Regions from separate parts of the Enterobacter sp. RHBSTW-00175 genome, predicted to be linked through region 1. Evidence: predicted binding sites of a transcription regulator. Region 1 holds the regulator's gene; the other holds the start of a gene.
The links. The regulator CRP, encoded in region 1, controls carbon source genes, mostly activating them, when cyclic AMP is high. The targets are predictions, from matches to a motif close to ATGTGANNNNNNTCACAT.
Positions count from the first base shown of each region.

Region 2: a site for CRP is predicted at 2,723-2,740, ahead of cdd (cytidine deaminase). Genes of this name have one in related genera too.

Region 1 is NZ_CP055930.1:1,667,050-1,674,511, reverse strand. It holds gene HV107_RS08005 (YccS/YhfK family putative transporter) at 1-1,247, opposite strand, end outside; gene crp (cAMP-activated global transcriptional regulator CRP) at 1,305-1,937, opposite strand; gene HV107_RS07995 (OsmC family protein) at 2,248-2,652, shown strand; gene HV107_RS07990 (phosphoribulokinase) at 2,719-3,588, opposite strand; gene HV107_RS07985 (YheU family protein) at 3,620-3,838, opposite strand; gene HV107_RS07980 (hydrolase) at 3,835-4,857, opposite strand; gene mdcA (malonate decarboxylase subunit alpha) at 5,086-6,741, shown strand; gene HV107_RS07970 (triphosphoribosyl-dephospho-CoA synthase) at 6,741-7,462, shown strand, end outside.
Region 2 is NZ_CP055930.1:265,406-272,867, reverse strand. It holds gene HV107_RS01270 (glutamine synthetase family protein) at 1-813, opposite strand, end outside; gene sanA (outer membrane permeability protein SanA) at 934-1,653, opposite strand; gene cdd (cytidine deaminase) at 1,781-2,665, opposite strand; gene HV107_RS01255 (CidB/LrgB family autolysis modulator) at 2,794-3,489, opposite strand; gene HV107_RS01250 (CidA/LrgA family protein) at 3,486-3,881, opposite strand; gene HV107_RS01245 (ParD-like family protein) at 4,067-4,285, shown strand; gene map (type I methionyl aminopeptidase) at 4,266-5,045, shown strand; gene dusC (tRNA dihydrouridine(16) synthase DusC) at 5,111-6,043, shown strand; gene HV107_RS01230 (carbohydrate porin) at 6,398-7,462, shown strand, end outside.

The DNA of each region.
Region 1 (7,462 bases):
CCTGCCCGGTGCAGAATGCGCACCCGCGTAGCACCGTAACCGTTCTGCGTAACAAACAGCACGGTCATTAAGATCCAGTACGGTTTCGGTAAGTGCAGCGCGACGCCCATCAGACTGGCGGTGCTAAGCATCACGCTGATACGCGCGGCATTACGCAGCGCGGCAGATTTCAGTGACAGATAGCTTTTCAGGGCTGGCAGCAGCGGCAGACGCTTTTGTTTATCGGCCATCAGGTCACGGGGGTAAAGTGGCCGCTGAGTCCGCAGGACACGGGCGATGCGGCTGAAGTGCCACGCCGCAAATTGGCCCACCGGGTTTTCCGCGTGCTGATGGGCAATTTTCTCCAGCGCCCCCAGCTGTTTGTCCATGTTAAAACGCGTGGGATAGCGGTGATACAGGATATCGTCAGCGAGAATGCGCAGGCGCGCTGCCACGGTTTGGGCGTTCCAGCGGATCACCGCCTCGGCGTGGCTACGTTCGACCAGCTTTTGCACCTCCTGCGGATGATGCAGGCTCACAGAGATATGTTCCTGTAAATCCAGACCGACCTGGAAGATACGCAGCAGTCGCTTATAGTCATGATTTTTATTGGCGGCGAGCATGTGCAACTGCTGATAACACTGGCTAATCAGATCGACGACTTTTTGCTGGCGCGCCAGCAGCGGCGGCAGCGATTTTTCCGGATCCGTATGCTGAGTGAGCAGGGTGTACTTGGCTTCGCAGTAGTCGGCAAGCTGCACGTAGAGCAGGCTGAGCGATTCGCGCAGCGGTTGTTCGCGCCACAGGCGGAACCAGATCCAGTTGAACACGCCGTACCACAGGGTTCCCAGCGCGTAGATGAGTAGCGGCTCCCACACCGGCATATTCCCGGCGAGGCTCAGCGTGAAGATGGCGGCAATCAACGACGCGGGCAGCAACCGGGCATGTAGCGCGCTGATTTCAGCGGTCACGCCAAGCGTCATGGCCAGTACGGTCAGGATCAGGGGAAGCGGAATATCACGGGCAAGCAGCAGTTGTACAGCGAGGCTACAGCCTGCAAACAGACAGCCGCCAATAATCAGGCGCTTGAAGAAACGTTTATGCGGTGTGTCCAGACCTGCAATGTTGCAGCAGGCAGGAACCAGGGAGAACAACAGACCCTGTTGCAGATGGCCCAGCAGCAAACCCACGGCCACAGGAAGGCACAACACCAGCGTTTGTCGCAGTGCGTAGTTAACTTCCGGGTGATAAATTAGCCTGCGCCACATGGGGAGTAGAGACAAAAACGGCGTGACACCTTGCGATGGCACGCCGTTTGACCGGAATTAACGTGTTCCGTAAACCACGATGGTTTTACCGTGGGCGGAGATCAGGTTCTGGTCTTCGAGCATTTTCAGAATACGGCCCACTGTTTCACGGGAGCAACCCACGATCTGACCAATTTCCTGACGGGTAATTTTAATTTGCATTCCGTCCGGGTGGGTCATCGCGTCTGGTTGTTTCGCCAGGTTCAGCAGAGTCTGAGCGATACGGCCCGTTACGTCCAGGAAGGCGAGGTTACCCACTTTCTCAGACGTGACTTGCAGGCGGCGAGCCATCTGCGAAGAAAGACGCATCAGGATGTCAGGGTTAACCTGAATCAGCTGACGGAATTTCTTGTAGGAGATTTCGGCCACTTCACACGCGGTTTTTGCACGAACCCAGGCGCTACGTTCCTGGCCTTCTTCAAACAGGCCCAGTTCACCGATGAAATCGCCCTGGTTCAGATAAGAAAGGATCATTTCTTTCCCTTCCTCATCTTTGATCAGCACTGCCACCGAGCCTTTGACGATGTAATACAACGTTTCCGCTTTTTCACCCTGGTGAATCAGCGTGCTCTTCGATGGGTACTTATGAATGTGGCAATGAGACAAGAACCATTCGAGAGTCGGGTCTGTTTGCGGTTTGCCAAGCACCATGCGCTGTTATCCTCTGTTATAAGCTGTCACCAGAGTCATAAGATGCATCCAGACTCTGGGGTTGCAATCGAATTCTTACCCATACCCTGGGAAGTCGGCTGTCGTAATAGTCGCAGCCAGTAAAGTTTGATGTCCTCTGCATACATGTGTAACGTCAATGTATTACTGTAGCATCCAGAGTGTTTTAGCATAGCTTTTGTCGCGTGTCTCCTGGTGTCTCGCTTCAGCATGATGCAGGTCGCCTTCCGTTGCGAGAAATGTAACGTACGCGTAATCTGTCACCAAAAATGCAACGTTGGAGTTAATGAATATGCAAGCGCGTGTGAAATGGGTTGAAGGTTTAACGTTCCTGGGCGAATCCGCTTCCGGACACCAGATTTTAATGGATGGGAACTCCGGCGATAAAGCACCAAGCCCAATGGAGATGGTGCTGATGGCGGCGGGTGGTTGCAGCGCAATTGACGTGGTGTCGATTTTGCAAAAAGGTCGTCATGACGTGACGGATTGCGAAGTAAAACTCACTTCTGAACGCCGTGAAGAAGCACCACGCCTGTTTACGCACATCAATTTGCATTTTATTGTGACCGGCAAAGAGCTGAAAGACGCTGCGGTATCACGTGCGGTGGATCTTTCTGCGGAGAAATATTGCTCCGTGGCGTTAATGCTGGAGAAAGCGGTAAAAATCACGCATTCGTATGAAGTGATCGAGGCTTAATGCAAGGGGCATCATACGCGTTGATGCCCTCACCCTAACCCTCTCCCACGGGGAGAGGGAAAAGGATCACGCGATCTGCTTCCCTTCCATCAACCGCTGCACCAGCGGTGACATAATCAGTTCCATCGCCAGCCCCATTTTCCCGCCCGGCACTACCAACGTATTCATATGCGAAATGAATGAGCCTTGCAGCATGGCCAGCAGCCAGGGGTAATCAATGCCTTCGAGATTGCGGAAATGAATAACCACAAAGCTTTCGTCCAGCGAGGGAATGCTTTTGGCCGCAAACGGGTTGGAGGTATCTACCGTCGGCACGCGCTGGAAGTTGATGTGGGTGCGTGAGAACTGCGGCGTCAGGAAGTTAATGTAATCTTCCATCGAACGAACAACCGAATCCATCACCGCTTCGCGTGAATGACCGCGCTCGCTGGTATCGCGCGTCAGCTTCTGGATCCACTCCAGGTTCACAATCGGCACAACGCCGACCAACAGGTCCACGTGGCGCGCCACATCATGCTGCGTGGTCACCACGCCGCCATGTAATCCTTCATAAAATAGCACGTCGGTAGGTTCGGGAAGAGGCTGCCAGGGGGTGAATGTCCCTGGTACCTGATTCCAGGGAACGGCTTCGTCATAGGTGTGCAGATACTTCCGCGACTGGCCTTTGCCGGTCTGTCCGTATTCTTTGAAAGTCTGCTCCAGCAGACCGAAATCGTTGGCATCTGGCCCAAAATAGCTGATGTGTTTGCCGAGATCGCGAGCTTTGCGGATCGCCATATCCATTTCAGGGCGGGTGTAGCGGTGAAAGCTATCACCTTCTACCTCTGCGGACCGTAAATTCAGTTGCGCGAAAATCTTGCGAAAGGCGAGGCTGGTGGTGGTTGTACCCGCACCACTTGAGCCTGTAACGGCAATAACCGGATGTCTGGCAGACATAGCAACTCCCTGACTGGAATAGTGTTAAAGGTCAGTCGTGAAAGGCATTGCGGGGCATGATATTGACCGTTTCGTGCAGCTCAGACCATACCAGCACCACCTCGCCACTTTTGAGCTGGCGCTTTACATCGTTGACCTTTTGTTCAAGCGAACGTTCTTGTTCACCATAATCTGTGCCTTCGCGTAATACAAAGCTTTCAATAAGATTATCGAGCGTTTCGGGCGCCAGATCCTGCCAGGGGATAATCATTTTTTACCGTCCAGAAAAGCGGTGAGCCAGGCTGGAATGCGTGTTTCCAGCCACATCTGCGGGCGTCTGAGCGTACCACCCACAAAGCCAACATGACCGCCATGTTCAGTCAGTTGGTACTGCACGTTGGCGGGCAGAAATTCCTGCGCGGGGATGGAGTGATGATCCATGAACGGATCATCTTTCGCATGGATGATAAGCGTCGGTTTGGTGATTTTGCTCAACAGTGGCATGGCGCTGCACTGGCGATAGTAATCTATCGCATCGGCAAAACCGTGAATTTTGGCGGTGATCAAGTCGTCGAACTCGCGAATACGACGCACCTTCTTCAGCTGACGCAGACTTACCGGCAGAGTGTCCGGGTAGGCTTTGAGCTTACGCGCGGCATTGGCTTTCAGCAGGTTGAGCAGATAACGCTGATACACCCGGGAAAAGCCTTTTTCCATATGGTAGCTGCACTGCTCCAGCATAAACGGGGCAGAGACAATCACCGCAGCGTCCAGAGGAACCGTGTCACCCTCTTTCGCCAGCAGGCAGGCCAGCATATTACCTCCCAGCGAATAGCCCACGGCCGCCGTGGGCACCGTACCAAAATTGTCACTCAGCCAGTGTAAAAACCAGGTGCCGTCTTCGGTTTCGCCTGAATGGTAAATGCGCTTCTGGCGATTTGGCTCACCGCTGCACCCGCGAAAATGCATCACCACGCCGAGCCAACCATGCTCTTTCGCCGCCTGGATCAGACCATGTGCATATGGGCTGTACAGGCTGCCTTCCAGACCGTGAAACACCACCAGACGGGGTTTATGTTTAGCCTGCTCCGGCTCTTCGCTCCAGGCAAGATCCAAAAAGTCCCCGTCCGGCAAATCCAGACGTTGCCAGTGTGGGGTGAACTGCACCTTGCGGCGGATAAGGCGCGGCAACATGGTCTGCAAATGGCGATTGGCTACGCCACGCATGGGCACAAATTCTGCGCTCTCTTCGGCTGCAATGTCGAAGTCTGATGGGATGATTTGGGTCATAACGGCGATGCTGATTCTTGTCAGTTATTTACTATACCTTCCGAATTGTACCCCGTTTAGCCTGTTTTTCCGAAACATGAACTGATCCCGATCACAAATATTTACGCTGATTATTACTCTCAGGCTAATGATTAGACTCTACGCTTAATTGATGCCTTTCTCACCAGGGCGCACACTTTATTCAGCGTTAGGCAAATCAAAATGATTAGCTGAATCAGGAGGTTAATAATGTTATCTGGGCAAACACCCACCCGGCAATGGAACACGCGACGCAGTGAGAAAGCGCGTCGTCTGGCATCCGTACCGGTGCAGGGCAAGGTACTGCCAACCGGCGATCTTGTCGCCATGCTGGAAAAACTGATCGCCCCTGGCGACAAAGTCGTCCTGGAAGGCAACAACCAGAAGCAGGCGGATTTCCTTTCTCGCTCACTTGCTGAAGTGAACCCGCAAATCGTCCACGACCTGCATATGATCATGCCAAGCGTCGGGCGTAGCGAACATCTGGATATCTTTGAGAAAGGTATCGCCCGCAAGCTGGACTTCTCCTTCTCCGGGACGCAAAGCCTGCGTATCTCGCAGCTGCTCGAAGACGGGCAACTCGAAATTGGTGCCATCCATACTTACATCGAGCTTTATTCCCGCCTGTACGTCGACCTTTCGCCAAACGTGGCGCTGATTGCTGGTTTCAAAGCCGACCGCAAAGGCAACCTCTACACCGGTGCCAGCACCGAAGATACTCCGGCGCTGGTAGAGGCCGCTGCCTTCCATGATGGGATTGTTATCGCGCAGGTTAACGAGCTGGTGGACGACGAGTGTGACCTGCCGCGTGTTGATATTCCTGGCTCCTGGATTGATTACGTTGTCGTAGCTGATAAACCGTTCTTTATCGAACCGCTGTTTACCCGAGACCCGCGTCTGATCAAGCAGGAACACATCCTGATGGCGATGATGGCGATTAAAGGCATCTACGCGGAACATCAGGTGCAGTCCCTGAACCACGGGATTGGCTTTAACACCGCTGCGATTGAGCTGCTGCTGCCCACCTACGGCGAACAGCTCGGTCTGAAGGGAAAAATCTGTAAACACTGGACGCTGAACCCGCACCCTACGCTTATTCCGGCAATTGAAAGCGGCTGGGTGGAAAGCGTGCACTGCTTCGGCGGCGAACTGGGAATGGAAGAGTATATCCGCGCCCGTCCTGACGTCTTCTTTACCGGTGCTGACGGCTCTATGCGGTCCAACCGTGCCTTCTGCCAGCTGGCGGGTCAGTACGCGGTGGATATGTTTATCGGTTCTACCTTGCAGGTTGACGGTTACGCCAACTCCTCAACGGTCACGCGTGGTCGTCTTTCCGGCTTCGGCGGCGCGCCAAACATGGGTCATGACCCGCACGGTCGTCGTCACGCCACGCCAGCCTGGCTGAACATGATCACCGAGCCTGACCCAATGCAGCGCGGTAAAAAACTGGTCGTGCAAATGGTCGAAACCTTCCAGGCCGGTGTGAAACCCACCTTCGTGGAAAAACTCGATGCCGTCGAGGTGGCTAAAGCCTCCGGGATGCCACTGGCACCGGTGATGATCTACGGCGATGACGTTACCCACGTGCTCACGGAAGAGGGGATTGCCTACCTCTATCGTGCGAAAGACCTCGAAGAACGTCGCGCCATGGTGGCCGCAGTTGCCGGTATCACCGACATCGGTCTGGGCGTTGACGCTAAACGCGTGGCGGAACTGCGCCAGAGCGGCAAAGTGGTTTACCCGGAAGATATGGGTATTCGCCGCACCGACGCCACTCGCTCTCTGCTGGCGGCAGGTAGCGTGTCTGACCTGGTTGAATGGTCCGGCGGTCTTTACAACCCACCTGCGAAATTCCGGAGCTGGTAATGAAACTTCTGCCCCAGATTCAGGTTGAAGGTGGTGCCGAATGGCTGGCGCGAACCGCCACGCAGTGTCTGATTGACGAAGCACGTTTAAGCCCGAAACCCGGTCTGGTGGACAGTCGGGGGAACGGCGCGCACCACGATTTATCGCTTGCGCTGATGGAGCGCTCTGCGCACAGCCTGACCTCCACGTTTCAGGTGCTGGCGCAGCACAGCTGGCAGCGTCCGGCAGATATTGCGCTTAGGCAAACCGTCGGGCGGCTTGGCCGCGAAGGCGAGCAGCAAATGATGGCCGCAACCGGTGGCGTGAACACCCATCGTGGCGCGATTTGGGCGCTGGGATTGCTGGTGAGCGCGGTAGCGATGCTGGGCGGCGATGCAAAGGCAAATGTCGTCGCTAACACCGCCGCGCAACTGGCAAAACTGCCGGACGATGCCGCACCGAAGGTGTTCAGTAAAGGCTTGCGCGCCACGCATCGCTACCGTGTGCCAGGCGCACGCGAAGAGGCTCAGCAGGCCTTCCCGCACGTTATGCAGCGTGCGCTGCCACAGCTTCGTCTCAGCCGTCTTAATGGCAGCAGTGAAGTTCAGGCCAGGCTCGATGCACTAATGGCCATCATGACGTCGCTCACCGACACCTGCGTGCTGTCGCGCGCCGGGATGGAGGGGCTGGACGCCATGCAGGACGGCGCGCGTGCGGTGCTGAACGCCGGAGGTTGTGCAAC
Region 2 (7,462 bases), 1.4 Mb from region 1:
AAAGGGTTTAGCCATAAAGCTGGCCTGAAGACCGTTTTTGTCGGCGACAAAGCGGGTCAAACGGCGTAACGCCAGCACGTTATCGCACGTTTCAACCACCCGATGACTGTGCCTGAGGTTCAGTTCGAACTGGCCGGATTCAGCCTCAGCTACGATCCCGGTGAGTGGGATATGCTGGCAATGTGCCAGCTGTTCCAGCTCATCAAACAGTGCCGCGTGTGCCGCTGAGGTGTCCATATGAAAGCAGCCCTGATTTTGCGGATCCTGAGCGCCTTTCCCCGTCAGATAGAACTCAACTTCCGGCGCAATCACCGGGAAAAGCCCATGCTGGTGGAAGCGTTCGAGGACATTCTGCAATATCACGCGGGGTTCAAACGGACAGTCTTGCCCGTTAGTGTCTTTCATCGTCAGCAGGATCTGCGCGCTGTGCTGCGGATCGTGCAAAGAAGGGCGCAGGGAACCAGCGACCGGAACGCATAGCCGGTCTGGCTCATCATGAAGAGGTGCGGCGATCTTCCCTTTCTGATCCATCGAATAGACCGAGAGAGGGAAATAGCAGCCGTTCTCGAGACTCAGCATGTTATCCACTGAAAGTCGCTTACCGCGCATAATGCCATTGATATCGTTCAGATAAACGTCAATGTGTTTTGTCTGCGGGTAACGCTCCAGATAATCCGCCACTTCCACCGAAAACGTGCGCTTCATGGCCGCCATTTTCTCATCCAAATACAGGCCGGAATTGCGGGTGCCCGGAAGAGATAAGCCCGGAAAGTTGAAGTACTGGCGGATATTTTTCAGGAAAAAAGCATTCATTATTGAGTTCATAGTGATTCTTCAATGAAGCCGTAACGGCAGTGAACTCAGCTTAAAAGGGCGGGTGTAAAGGAGGGATAAAAAGAGTGGCTGGTGTCGTAAAGAAAGAATAAAAGAGGGCTATTTTTTCTCTTTTTTCTGCATATCCAGCAATTGCTCAGGTGTCACCGCCGGGTAACCTTGCGCATCTTCAGGGACTTCGTGCATCGCCGGGATCGGCACCAGCGGGCCTAAGAAGCGCGGTTCACGTTTGAATATGTACAGGTCGGCCAGCGCGCCAAAACGGGCACCAAACTCACGTACGCGTACGCTAAGCATGTCTTTAGGTGATGGCACGGCGTAACACTGGGCCTGAATACCCATATGCAGCGCGATAAACAGCGCGCGTTCGCAGTGGAAACGCTGGGTAATGATGATGAAGTCGTTAGTGTCGAACACCTTGCGGGTCCGCACGATAGAGTCGAGGGTGCGGAAACCGGCGTAGTCGAGCACGATATCGGCGGGATCGACGCCTGCGGCAATCAAATCCTTACGCATCGTTACCGGCTCGTTATAGCTTTGCAGTGCGTTATCACCGCTGAGCAGCAGGTAATTTACCTTGCCGCTGTTGTAGGCGTTAAGCGCACCCTGAATACGGTAACGGTAATACTGATTGATAACGCCAGTGCGATAGTACTTGGCGGTGCCGAGCACCACGCCAACCTGGCGGTAAGGGAGGTCTTGCAGGTCATCAAAGATGTAGGGGGCGGTTTTCCAGCTCATCCAGCGGTCGAGGCCAAGCGCAGTCAACAGCAGTATGCCGACCAGGACAGACAGGCTGTAAAAAACGCGCTTTAACATGCAGATGGCTCGTTCCGAAGATGGGATTTCACTCAGGCTACTTTACCCGTCCGGTAAGAGCAAGAAACAGCGATTCAACTGAGGGGTTTTTCATCAGATATGCGGGCATTTCTGCCCGCACTCAGTATTACGCAAGCAGTACACGATCAATGGTGGTACAGCCGAGCGCTTTCAGCGTGGCGGCGGTCGCATCCCACTGGATCAGCGGTGCATCGGCAATTTCTGCCAGAATCGCGCGCTGGATATCAGGGTAATCGTATCCGTTCAGGTTCAACAGATTCAGTGCGCCTTGCAGAGGCGGCAGCGTTGGGTTGAATGCCGCATTTTCAGCGTAACTGCCGCTAAAGATGCGGCCATCACGGCACTGAAGCGCCACACCGCTTGGTGATTTGCTGTATGGGGTATGGCTTTTATTTGCAGCAACAATTGCCGCTTCGCTTAGCGCGTCACCGGAAAGCGCAAAGCCATGATCCTGCTCGTCCATCAGCAGTGTTTTGATATCGAGATCTTTTGGACCGAAGGCATCTGGCAGGTAATCTCCCAGGGTGTGCGGTGCACGGCCTGGCAGGTTGATACGCAGTTGCAGCCCGCTGTTCAGTTCATTCATAAACTGGCGACAGTGACCACACGGGGTGTAGTTAACGGTAATGGCACTCAGCGCTGTTTCGCCACGAAGCCAGGCGTGGCTGATGGCACTCTGCTCTGCATGAACCGTTTGCTGCATGGTGGCGCCGAGGAATTCCATATTCCCGCCGAAATACCAGGTTCCGCTCACGCCGCGTGCAATGGCACCAACGTTGAAGTGGGAGAGATCGGCGCGGGCACAGGCGGCAGCCAGCGGCAACAGTGCGAAAGCCAGCGCGTCTTCGTCCAGCCCCGTCGCCTGTTTAAGCGTCGTGACGTGCTCTGCCGTCAGCAGGGCGGGGAAATGCTCATCCGCCAGAACCGGGGCCAGGGCTGACTGCAAATTCTCTGCAAGCTGGGCGAAAGCGGCTTGAAAACGTGGATGCATGGCAATGCCTCATAAAGGTTAATGGATCGGTAGTGTACGGAGCCGTCAGGGCTTTATATGTGATCCACTTCTCATTATTTATGCAACTTATGAAAGCAAAATGAAATTTGCGCGACGCATCGCAAATTTTAGCCCACAACGGCCAGAATAACCGGGAACAGGAATGGCGCAATCAGGGAGGTCATGATCCCGCAGATTACCAGCGCCAGCGAGCTAAATGCACCTTCCTGATAATCCATCTCAGCGCAGCGCGCGGTGCCCAGGGCGTGTGAGGCGGTTCCCATCGCCAGGCCACGGGCGGCTTTAGTCCGGATTTTCATGAGATTCAGCAGAGTATGACCAAATACCGCACCCAGAATACCGACGAAAATGACGCACATGGCGCTGATCGCCGGAATGCCGCCGATGCTGCCACCTACGGCCATCGCAATAGGCGTGGTGACGGATTTCGGCAAAATAGAAGCGGCAATTTGCGCAGATGCCCCCATCAATAGCGCGACGGAAGTCCCGGTGATCATCGCTACCAGGCTACCGACAAAACAGATGGTGATGATGGATTTCCAGCGCGCGCGGATCTGATGTAACTGTTCATATAAAGGAAAGGCGAGTGCGACAACGGCAGGTTGCAGCAGGTCGTTTAAAATTTTGCTGCCAGCGAAATAGCGCTCGTACGGGATGCCCGTCAGCAGCAGAAAAGGAATAATCACCACCATTGCCACCAGCAGTGGGTTAAGTAATGGCATCTTAAAACGTACGGCAAGTTTACGTGCGGCGAAGAACACGACCAGCGTTAACGGCAGCGACCACCAGATATTGGCCATCATTTTTTTGTTTTCTCCCCAACCACTTTACGTTCGCCGTGAACCAGATGCGAACTCCAGCTGACTACCAGGAAAACCACCAGCGTGCTTATCGTGCAAGACACAACGATGGGGCCGAACTGGGCTTTGAGCAAATCAAAGTACTGCATCACCCCGACACCGATAGGCACGAACAGCAGGGCCATATAGCGGATGAGCACAAAGCAGCCAGGGTTGACCCATTTTGCCGGCAAGATTTGCAGCGCCAGCAGAACAAACAGGATCAGCATCCCGATAATGCTGCCAGGAATAGTGATAGGAAGCAGCGATGCGAGGAAAATCCCGGCGTAGAGGCAAGCGTAAATCAGGACGAATGCGCGCAAGTACTGCCAGATGATATTCAATGATTTGCTCATGGTGAAAGTCCTTGATGAAACGCATTCATCATACAATTAAACCCGGAAATGTGCCACGGATCACATCATGAATTTTGAGCATACCAGACATTCCTGAATGGAACGTCGGGCATTTCCACAAATGGACAGGGCGCCGGTTAAATGAGAATATATGATTCATATATGAATCGTTACGGTATGTATAAATGGGAATCGTAAAAATATCTGACCTGCTGCATGACGACATCCGCGATGCCAGTAAGGCTATGTCGCGCTCGGTGAACGCGCAGGCCGAATACTGGCTCCGTCTGGGGATGTTGTGCGAACTCTATCCTGAACTCAATTACCAACAAATTAAGATGATGATGCTGAAATCAGGATCCGACCGTCTGCTGGAGGTGATCAATGCCGTCAATAATCATTAAAACGGCTGATGAGCTTGCAACGCAGCGCCATGCCGGCGAACTGCTTGCCTCCGTGTTTACCATGTTAGACGGATTTATCCAGCCCGGGGTCACGACGATGGCAATCAACAACCGGGTGGAAGATTTTATTGTTAATGAGCTGCACTCCCGCCCGGCCAGTAAAGGGCAGTATGACTTTCCGTACGTGCTGAACACCTCGGTAAACGAGGTCGTCTGCCACGGGATCCCGAAAGAGTCGGAACACCTGAAAACCGGGTCAATCGTCAACGTGGATATCACCCTTGAGAAAGGCGGCCTGATTGCCGACTCCAGCAAAATGTACCTGATTGGTGACGTGTCACCGCTGGCGCGCCGGCTGGTGAAAAAAACCTATGAGGCCATGTGGAAGGGGATCAAGGCGGTGAAACCCGGCGCAACGCTTGGGGACATTGGCCACGCCATTCAGTCGCACGTTGAAGGCAACGGCTACAGCGTGGTGCGCGAATATTGCGGACACGGTGTGGGTAAAGAGATGCACGAAGATCCGCAGGTGCTGCACTACGGCAAACCGGGTGAAGGCGCGGTGCTGAAAGAGGGAATGGTGTTTACCATTGAGCCGATGGTGAACCAGGGGGACAGCCGGATCAAAACCAAAAAAGATGGCTGGACGGTGGTCACCCGCGATAAAAAACTGTCGGCCCAGTGGGAGCATACCATTGCCGTTACAGCCGATGGTTTTGACGTCCTTACTCTGCGGCCTGACGAGACGATCCCGGATTAACCTCCGGGCTTTCAACATACCTGGAGAGCGGCTACTATAGCGCGTCTTTTTTCACAGGTACTGATATGCGTGTTTTACTGGCCCCAATGGAAGGCGTGCTCGATTCCCTCGTACGCGAACTTCTGACCGAGGTGAACGATTACGATCTCTGCGTGACGGAGTTTTTGCGCGTGGTCGATATGTTGCTGCCAGCAAAATCATTCTACCGACTCTGCCCGGAGCTGCATCGTCTGAGCCGTACCACCTCTGGCACGCTGGTGCGTATTCAGCTGTTGGGTCAGTACCCTGAATGGCTGGCGGAAAACGCCGCCCGCGCGGTTGAGCTTGGCTCGTATGGGGTTGATCTCAACTGTGGCTGTCCGTCTAAGCTTGTGAACGGCAGCGGTGGCGGTGCGACCTTGCTCAAAGATCCGGAGCTGATTTACCGTGGCGCTAAAGCCATGCGTGAAGCCGTGCCCTCGCATTTGCCGGTGACGGTAAAAGTGCGCCTGGGCTGGGACAGCGATGCACGGCAGTTTGAAATCGCCGATGCGGTGCAGCAGGCCGGGGCCACCGAGCTGGTGGTGCATGGCCGCACCAAAGAAGATGGCTACAAAGCCGAACGCATCAACTGGCAGGCAATTGGCGAGATCCGAAAAAGACTCACCATTCCCGTTATCGCCAACGGCGAAATCTGGGATTACGCCAGCGCGCAGGCCTGTCTGAAAGAGACCGGCTGTGATGCGGTGATGATTGGGCGTGGCGCCCTTAACGTGCCGAACCTCAGCCGGGTGGTGAAATACAATGAGCCACGCATGGCCTGGCCGGATGTCGTCACCTTACTGCAAAAATATACCCGCCTGGAAAAGCAGGGGGATACCGGTTTGTATCACGTCGCGCGGATTAAACAGTGGCTGAGTTATTTGCGTAAAGAATATTCTGAGGCGCTGGGATTATTCCAGGAGATCCGCACGTTACAGACATCGGCGGATATTGCACGCGTCATTCAGTCAAAATAATAAGCGTTAATTTGCTCACACTTTTTTAATATATAAAACAAATCCGGTTTTCAATGTGGCACGAGGGTGTTAAGGTGCCACTGTTTTCAACGCAGGATTGTTACTGGTTAACAGGCAAAACCTAAGCGTTCCACGGCGCTCATCGCTGTGGAGCGCTTAGGTTTTTTTTTGCCTGTCATTTACGCAGGAGAGACATTTGCCTTAACGCGATACGCAGAAATAAAGCAGGACACCATTTGTGGTTATTGAATAACTGCACGGGCTGCTATTACCAAAATAAATTTAATGATGACAGGTGATATATAAATTGCCTGCGACCGGTTACGCACTAAATACTCAATCACAGGTTTAATTATGGCATATAAAAATATTCACTATAAGCTGTGCGCACTTGCCTTATTGACGGTTTCTCCTTTGTCGATGGCGCAGGAGTGGAACGGGACGGTGTTAGGTTTTGAAGCGCCGCCCGACCCGATCCTGGGCGATATGCTCGGCATTCGTAAGATCCTCAATGACAACGGGTTTACCTACAACCTGGGCTATCTGAATGAAATCGGCTGGAATGGCGGCGGCGGTTACAACCACGACTCCCATGTGGCCTATATTGACCAGTTTGCATTGACCTTCAATCAGGATCTGGAGCGCTGGACCGGCATCCCGGATGCACGCATCGAAGGGAATATCGTCAACCGTAATCACAACGACGATCTCACCACCAAACGTGTGCAGGATCCGCGCGTCAACTTTAACGACCTGACCCAGGAGAGTTGGGGAGGGCAGTCCATTACCCGTCTGGGCTGGCTGACCTTTGCCCGTAGCTTTGATGACCGTCGCCTGACCTGGCGTATCGGAATGATGAACAAGGTGCAAACCTTCGACCAAATCATCCCGTGTGATTTCCAGATGCTCTCCCAGTGCGGCGGGAAATCGGCCAACTCGCTGACCTGGAACAACTGGAACGTCCACACCTGGGGCACCACGCTTGAGTATAAAGTGACGCCAACCGTTACCTTAAAAGGCGGTGTGATGGAGCAAAACCCGGATGCCTCCAGCCGTAACCACGCCTGGAGCTGGTCAACGAAAGGCAGCCAGGGCGTCCTACTGCCGGTTGAAATCGAAGCCCGTCCGCTGATTAACGGGCTGCCGGGGGCGTACAACCTGGGCGTGGTGTTTACCAATGCGCCGCAGGCTGACCTCTATCGCGGAAAATCGGGTGGTGCAGGGGCAAGTGACCCTGAAGGATACGAAGAGCATAACCGGACCTGGTTTATGTATGCCGGGCTGAACCAGCAGCTGACGCGGCATCAGGACGATCCCAATCGCGGTCTGAGCACCTCTGTCAGCATGAGCCTTGCCGATCAAAGCAGTAACTATATGCATCAGGTCTACGCCGCCTCGCTACGCTACCGCGGGCTGTTT